DNA from 3 places in the Bradyrhizobium sp. 521_C7_N1_3 genome. Region 1 is predicted to be linked to each of the others. Evidence: predicted binding sites of a transcription regulator. Region 1 holds the regulator's gene; each other region holds the start of a gene.
The links. The regulator LexA, encoded in region 1, represses DNA repair genes until DNA is damaged. The targets are predictions, from matches to a motif close to TGTTCNNNNTGTGTTCNG.
Positions count from the first base shown of each region.

Region 2: the regulator LexA is predicted to act here: its motif matches at 1,536-1,553, upstream of uvrA (excinuclease ABC subunit UvrA).
Region 3: the regulator LexA is predicted to act here: its motif matches at 1,586-1,603, upstream of AB7008_RS14670 (DUF3072 domain-containing protein).

Region 1 is NZ_CP197232.1:5,979,027-5,981,284, reverse strand. It holds gene AB7008_RS27850 (hypothetical protein) at 1-189, opposite strand, end outside; gene AB7008_RS27845 (hypothetical protein) at 265-588, opposite strand; gene lexA (transcriptional repressor LexA) at 796-1,497, opposite strand; gene AB7008_RS27835 (molybdopterin molybdotransferase MoeA) at 1,674-2,258, opposite strand, start outside.
Region 2 is NZ_CP197232.1:5,834,465-5,836,722, reverse strand. It holds gene uvrA (excinuclease ABC subunit UvrA) at 1-1,443, opposite strand, end outside; gene AB7008_RS27155 (outer membrane protein) at 1,745-2,258, opposite strand, start outside.
Region 3 is NZ_CP197232.1:3,167,959-3,170,216, forward strand. It holds gene AB7008_RS14655 (Do family serine endopeptidase) at 1-348, shown strand, start outside; gene AB7008_RS14660 (hypothetical protein) at 619-981, shown strand; gene AB7008_RS14665 (DUF6496 domain-containing protein) at 994-1,281, opposite strand; gene AB7008_RS14670 (DUF3072 domain-containing protein) at 1,355-1,549, opposite strand; gene AB7008_RS14675 (hypothetical protein) at 1,665-1,886, shown strand; gene AB7008_RS14680 (hypothetical protein) at 1,905-2,090, shown strand; gene AB7008_RS14685 (hypothetical protein) at 2,191-2,258, opposite strand, start outside.

The sequences.
Region 1 (2,258 bases):
CCAGCGATTGTCGTAACGGACGTTGTCGGCGAAGGCGAGCTCCGTTCCTGGCAGCAGGCAGACCGCGACGGTCGGATCGGCCGCGGAGGCAAAGCCGCGCGTCGAGGTGCCGCGGAAGGTTGTCGTGACGATCGTCTCGCCAACTTCGGCGGGACGCGACGCGACGGCATGCAGGCTGTAGTCACACATCGGGTGCTCCTCAATCAGGATAGCAACCCGCGCCTCTTCTGAGGCGCTGGCCTCTATCAGAGTGGAAGCTTGCAATTATATGCGATGTTGAGGGCAAATCTGCGACTTGAGTCCGCAGACTGCCATCACAAAATCTTTTTCAAATGCAGTGGGAACAAAGCCCGCCCCCGTGGATTCTGTGAGCGTCAGCGTCCCGCGGGCACGGACCACCCCCGAATATTGCCAGGCTGGCTGCGACGGTTGGTTGACTGCGTCGCGGGCCTCGCGGGCTTGCTCGCTCACCGTGTCCTTGCGGACATGGGGCCGGGATTGCGCGGCCAAGGCTTCCGCGGCCAAGGCTTGCGACGCTGATGCTGCGATCAGTGCCACTGCAACTGTGCTCAGAACGATCTGGCGCACGACTTCTCCTCGAACCTGAAGGCCGCGAAGCAGGGCTGCTTCGTGCGGCGTGCCGAGGATGTACCGCCGGGGAAGGGGCCGGATAATCTGCGCAAAACCAGAAAGACTATCCAGCGGAAGCGGACAATCGTCCGCTCCAATCTCGGATCGGCGGTGCCGATCGAAAGCGCGCGAGGCGCCAAATAACCGATACCGGCGCGTCCGGTATCAGTACTTCCGGTACAGCCCGATCAGCTTGCCCTGGATCTTCACCCGGTTGGGCGGCAGGATGCGGACCTCATAGGCCGCATTGGCGGGCTCGAGCGCGATCGAGGCGCCGCGGCGGCGGAAACGCTTCAGGGTTGCTTCCTCGTCGTCGATCAGCGCCACCACGATATCGCCGGTGTCGGCGCTCTCGTTGCGCTGGATCAGCGCCATGTCGCCGTCGAGAATTCCGGCCTCGACCATGGAATCGCCGCGCACTTCGAGCGCGTAGTGTTCGCCCGAGCCGAGCATGTCAGGCGGTACGCTGATGGTGTGGCTGCGGGTCTGCAAGGCCTCGATCGGCGTGCCGGCCGCGATGCGGCCCATCACGGGGACTGCGACGGGGCGCTCGCCCTCATCCGCCGGCGGGCTCGAAGTCGTGCGGACCTTGCCGAGATTGCCTTCGATGACGCTCGGCGTGAAGCCGCGGCGGCCGCCGGCGGCGGCCTGAAGCTCGGGCAGCTTGATCACCTCGATGGCGCGGGCGCGGTTGGGCAGGCGCCGGATGAAGCCGCGCTCCTCGAGCGCGGTGATCAGGCGATGGATGCCCGATTTCGAGCGCAGGTCGAGCGCGTCCTTCATCTCGTCGAAGGAGGGCGGCACGCCGCTTTCCTTCAACCGTTCGCTGATGAACCGCAGGAGCTCGTATTGTTTGCGCGTTAACATCTCGACCAAAATCCCCCGGTTGATGTCGTTCGATTCCGAGACGCTGAATTCAGCAGTAAGCCGCTACATGCTCGAAACAAATCATGAACGGACACTATATGTTCGATACATGTTCCGCAACTGCTTAATTTACCGTGAACGCGACAAAGTTCGCGGAACGCACGCGAACGAAGCGCTCAGACGGGCAGCCGCAAGACCTCGCAAGGCGTGCCGGCTTCGGCCTTCGGCGCGAATGGCGCGCGCACGAGAAGTGCCTGTGCCGCAGCGAGATTCGCAAGCAGCGAGGAATCCTGGTGATTGACCGGAAGGGCGAGGAGTGTGCCGTCGTCGCGCAGCTCGAGGCGCGCGCGCAGGTAATCCTCGCGCTGGTCGTTGGCGCCGACGTCGCGGCCGAGCACCGCGCGTTCGCGGCGGTGATGAATCATCGAACGGCCCGAAAGCGCGCGAATCAACGGCACCATGAACAGGAAGCCGCAAACGTAGGATGACACGGGATTGCCGGGCAGGCCGATCACGCGCATCGCGCCGAGCCGCCCGTTCATCATCGGCTTGCCCGGCCGCATCGCGATCTTCCAGAACGCCATCGAGATACCTTCGTCCCTCAGCGCCTGCTGGACCAGATCGTGGTCGCCGACAGAGGCGCCGCCGGTCGTGATCAGGATGTCGGCACCGCTCTCCCGCGCGCGGCCGATGCCGGCGGTGGTGGCCTCCAGCGTATCGGCGGCAACGCCGAGGTCGATGGTATCCGCGCCTTCGCTGCG
Region 2 (2,258 bases), 140 kb from region 1:
GGTCTCGAACCATTCGCCGGCCTTCCTGACCGACAGCTCCGAAATCTCGCCGATATGCTTGCCGCCGATCTTGACGCAGAGCGCCTCGGGCTTCAGCCGGAAACCCTTGCAGCCCTCGCAGGGGACGTCGTGGAAATATTTCGCCAGCTCCTCGCGCGCCCACTCGCTCTCGGTCTCGCGATAGCGGCGGTTGATGTTGGTGATGACGCCTTCGAACGGCTTCTTGGTGTCGTAGGAGCGGACGCCGTCTTCGTAGGAGAACTTGATCTCGTCCTCGCCGGAGCCAAGGAGGATCGCGTTCTGCGTCTTCTTCGGCAGATCCTTCCATTTGGTGGTCAGCGTGAACTTGTAGTGCTTGCCGAGCGCCGTCAGCGTCTGCACGTAGTAGGGCGATGACGACTTGGCCCAGGGCGCGATCGCGCCCTTGCCGATGGCGAGCTCCTTGTCGGGGATGACGAGGTCCTCGTCGACATGCTGCTCGACGCCGAGGCCGCCGCAGGCCGGGCAGGCGCCGTAGGGATTGTTGAACGAGAACAGGCGCGGCTCGATCTCCGGAATCGTGAAGCCGGAGACGGGGCAGGCGAATTTTTCCGAGAACAGGATGCGCTCGGGCCCGCTCTTGTCGTGGATCTTTGCGGTCTTCTTCTTTTCTTCGGCTGGTGCAGCCGCTGCAGGCGCATCGGCGAACTCGACGACGGCGAGGCCCTCCGCGAGCTTCAGCGCGGTCTCGAAGCTTTCGGCGAGGCGCTGGCCGATGTCGGCGCGCACCACGATGCGGTCGACCACGACGTCGATGTCGTGCGGAAATTTCTTGTCGAGCGTCGGCGCCTCCGCGAGCTCATGGAAGGTGCCGTCGATCTTGACGCGCTGAAAGCCCTTCTTGAGCCATTCGGCGAGCTCCTTGCGGTACTCACCCTTGCGGCCGCGCACGACGGGGGCGAGCAGATAGAGGCGGGTGCCTTCGGGCAGCGCCAGCACGCGGTCGACCATCTGCGAGACGGTCTGGCTCTCGATCGGCAGGCCCGTGGCGGGCGAATAGGGTACGCCGACGCGCGCCCAGAGCAGGCGCATGTAGTCGTAGATCTCGGTGACGGTGCCGACGGTCGAGCGCGGGTTCTTCGAGGTCGTCTTCTGCTCGATCGAGATCGCCGGCGACAGGCCGTCGATCTGGTCGACATCAGGCTTCTGCATCATCTCCAGGAACTGGCGCGCATAGGCCGAAAGCGATTCGACATAACGGCGCTGACCCTCGGCATAGATGGTGTCGAAGGCGAGCGAGGATTTGCCGGAGCCTGACAACCCCGTGAACACCACCAGCTTGTCGCGGGGAATCTCGACGTCGACATTCTTGAGGTTGTGCTCGCGCGCGCCACGGATCGTAATTGCGCGCAGGCTCGAGCCCGCGTTCTGCTGTTGGCGCTTCGCCTTGATCACTTCATCCATCCGAGTTGCCCTCAATCCCAAAGGTGCGCGATCGCGCCAACAAAAAAGGCGCGCGTCGCCCGGAACCGGGATCGGCGCCGATGGGTATGCCAGCGAACGTAGGAAGAACGGGGACGGATTTCCAGTGGCGTGTGCGAATCGTCAACGGATTGTTGGCGCGCTGGCGGCATCTGGCAGGAGCGGGGCAGGTCGGAACATGCGAAGGGCCGGCGCGAGGCCAGCCCTTCGTTCGCGTTTGAATGTGGATTTGGGGCAATCCGCACATGATCAGGACTTGGAGGTTCCTGAGGGAAGCTTCGTCTCAGTATTTGGCGACGACCGGGCCGCCCCAGCGGTAATTGATACGGATCAGGCCCATGTCGATATCCTGGCCGATCCGGTCGGTGCGCGGGGCGAAGCCGCCGACGAGAGTTGCGAAGTCGGCGCTGTGATGGCCGAGGAAGACATGGTCGTACTCGCCGCCGACCGACCAGTTCTCGGCAAAACCCCATTCCACGCCGATGCCGATCGTGTAGCCCCAGCGGGTCTGGTTGACGCTGTTGAACGTCGCCGCCGCTGGCGCGCCCGGAAAGAAGGTGTCGTATTTGTCGTGAGCCACGGCTGCGCCGGCCTTGCCGTAGAGCAGCAGATTGTTCACGGCGTAGCCGAGCTGGCCCGTGAACAGACCGAAGCTGTCGATCTTGGTCTGGTTCGTGATCGGCGCCAACGCCACGCTGACATTGCTGCCCTTGAAGTCGGCCCAGTTGCCCTGGCCCTCGATGCCGAACACCCAGCGCGATTTCTGCCAGCGATAGCCGAACTGTCCGCCGACCGTG
Region 3 (2,258 bases), 2.8 Mb from region 1:
CTCGCCCTCGGTGAGTTGCCGAACGAGCGGCAGGCCAAGGCCGGCGAGGGCAAGGCGCAGCCGAACACCGGCACGCCGCGCCTCGGTCTCAGCCTGGCGCCGGCCGGCGACGTTCAGGGCGCGGGCCAGAAGGGCGTCGTCGTGACCGATGTCGATCCGCAGGGACCCGCCGCGCAGCGCGGCATCCAGACCGGCGACGTCATCCTCAACGTCGGCGGTAAGGCCGTCGCCAATGTCGGCGACGTCCGTTCCGAGCTGGCGCAGGCCAAATCGTCCGGCAAGAACAGCGTGCTGTTGCAGGTGAAGGGCGCGGAAGCGACGCGGTTCGTCGCGGTGCCGCTGGCGTAGCCTCGCGCTTCCGGCGGCAAACTCAAAAGGCGGCCTGCGGGCCGCCTTTTTCGTGCGCGTCTGGAAGATTCCCACAGGTGTCGATAACATTCTCGTTAACGGCAGCGTTGATGACGGGTTCGTCCGAAAAAGCCGCGTTCGCTCGTCACAGTTCAGAATCGCGTGTTGGGCTTGGGCGTCAATGAAGACGCCCGAGCGAATTGCAGGAGTATAACTTCGAACGCCCGGCCTTCTTGTGGAACCGGTGGTTCGCATTTGATCGGTGCCGACATGGATCGATTGAAGCTCTCGCTGAGGTGTGCGCTGCTTGTGGCGCCGCTTGTCCTGACGACCGGAAGCGCCCTGGGGCGCGACGATGGCCGCTACGCAAACTCGCCCCTGAAACCATGGTTCGACAGTCTGCGCAGCCATCTCGGGCCCTGCTGCTCGGATGCAGATGGCTTTGCTGTATCCGACCCCGATTGGGAATCGCACGATGGGCACTATCGCGTGCGGCTCGACGGGCAGTGGGTGGACGTGCCTGACGAGGCCGTCATCACCGAGCCAAACCGGGCTGGCCACACCATGGTATGGCCGGTGAAGACTGCGTTCGGGATTTCGATCCGCTGCTTCATGCCGGGCAGCATGATCTGACCCGGATCGGCGTTACCGCTTGCTGGATTTGCGCTTCGAGGTCTTCTTCGTTGCCTTGGTCGTTTTCTCGGCCGTCTTCTTCTTGGACGTTTTCCGCTTCGAGGCCTTCTTCGGGACCTTCTTACCCTTTGCGCGCGCTTCCGACAGGCCGATTGCTATCGCCTGCTTGCGACTCTTCACGCGTCCGCCACGACCGCCGGGGCCGCTTTTCGCGGTGCCCTTCTTGTACCGGCGCATCTCGCGCTCGACATCACTGCTGGCGCTGCGTGAGTAGCGGCGTTTCTTTGCCTTGCGTGCCATCAACTCTCTCCCTCGGCCCGGGGGAAAGAACCGCATCACTGACCCAACGTTCCAACGGCGCTGGCCGCGCTCCTCAGAAGGAGTTCGCCAACTCGATCTCGTCTTCCAGCGCTCGAATGCGGCGCGCAGCCTCAGTGGAGGACAGAGCCCGATCGTATTGAGCGGGCTGATAGGCCTCCTCGCTCAGACGCTTCAGCCTTAGCCCCTGCGCGCGCGTCATCTGCTCCGTGAGGAAAACCCTGGCGTCGTATTTACCCTGAACCTGCATCTGGCCTCTCCGTTCCCAAATCGTGACTTGACTATATGTTCTTATTTTGTTCTAACAAGCCATGGACAACAGAATTAATGAAATTCGACGCAAAATCAGCGCCTTGAGGCTCGAAATGGCAGACATCGAGGTGTCTGTGCGCGACCTCGTCGATCGCGACCGTGACTGCACAGAAAAGGCCCTGGCGCAGATGGATCTGCGCCGGAAAATCAACCTGCTGATCGGCGAATGGAAGGCGGCAGGTGGAGGCGATGTCTTGCCTGACGTCCGCGAGCGGGTACGCCTTCGTCCTGCAACGACATCCGGCAATCCGCTGCGCGTGATCGCGCGCCGCTGAGAATTTTGGGAGCGTGCAGTGGAGGAAGACCCGGACACGTACCGGATTCTAAAACTGCGCGCCGAAATTCTCGAACTCGGCTCCGCCATCCGGCAATTGCAGCGCGAGGGTCTCGACGATGCCGCAGCCCAGCTCCTGATTGCACGCAAACGTGCACAGCTCGAGCATCTCGTGAAGGCGAATGCTGCGGGACGGCCGCTCTAGCGATGTGACGCTGGAAGGACTCCCAATCCAGCTCCAGGCTCCAGCTCCAAAGTGAGAGGCCCCGCGTTGCCGCGAGGCCTTTGATTATCGGCGCCGGAGCTCACTTGGTGTTGCTCATGCCGCCCTTGTTGTTCGTCATGGTGCCGCCTTGGTCGGAGCCCGGGCCAG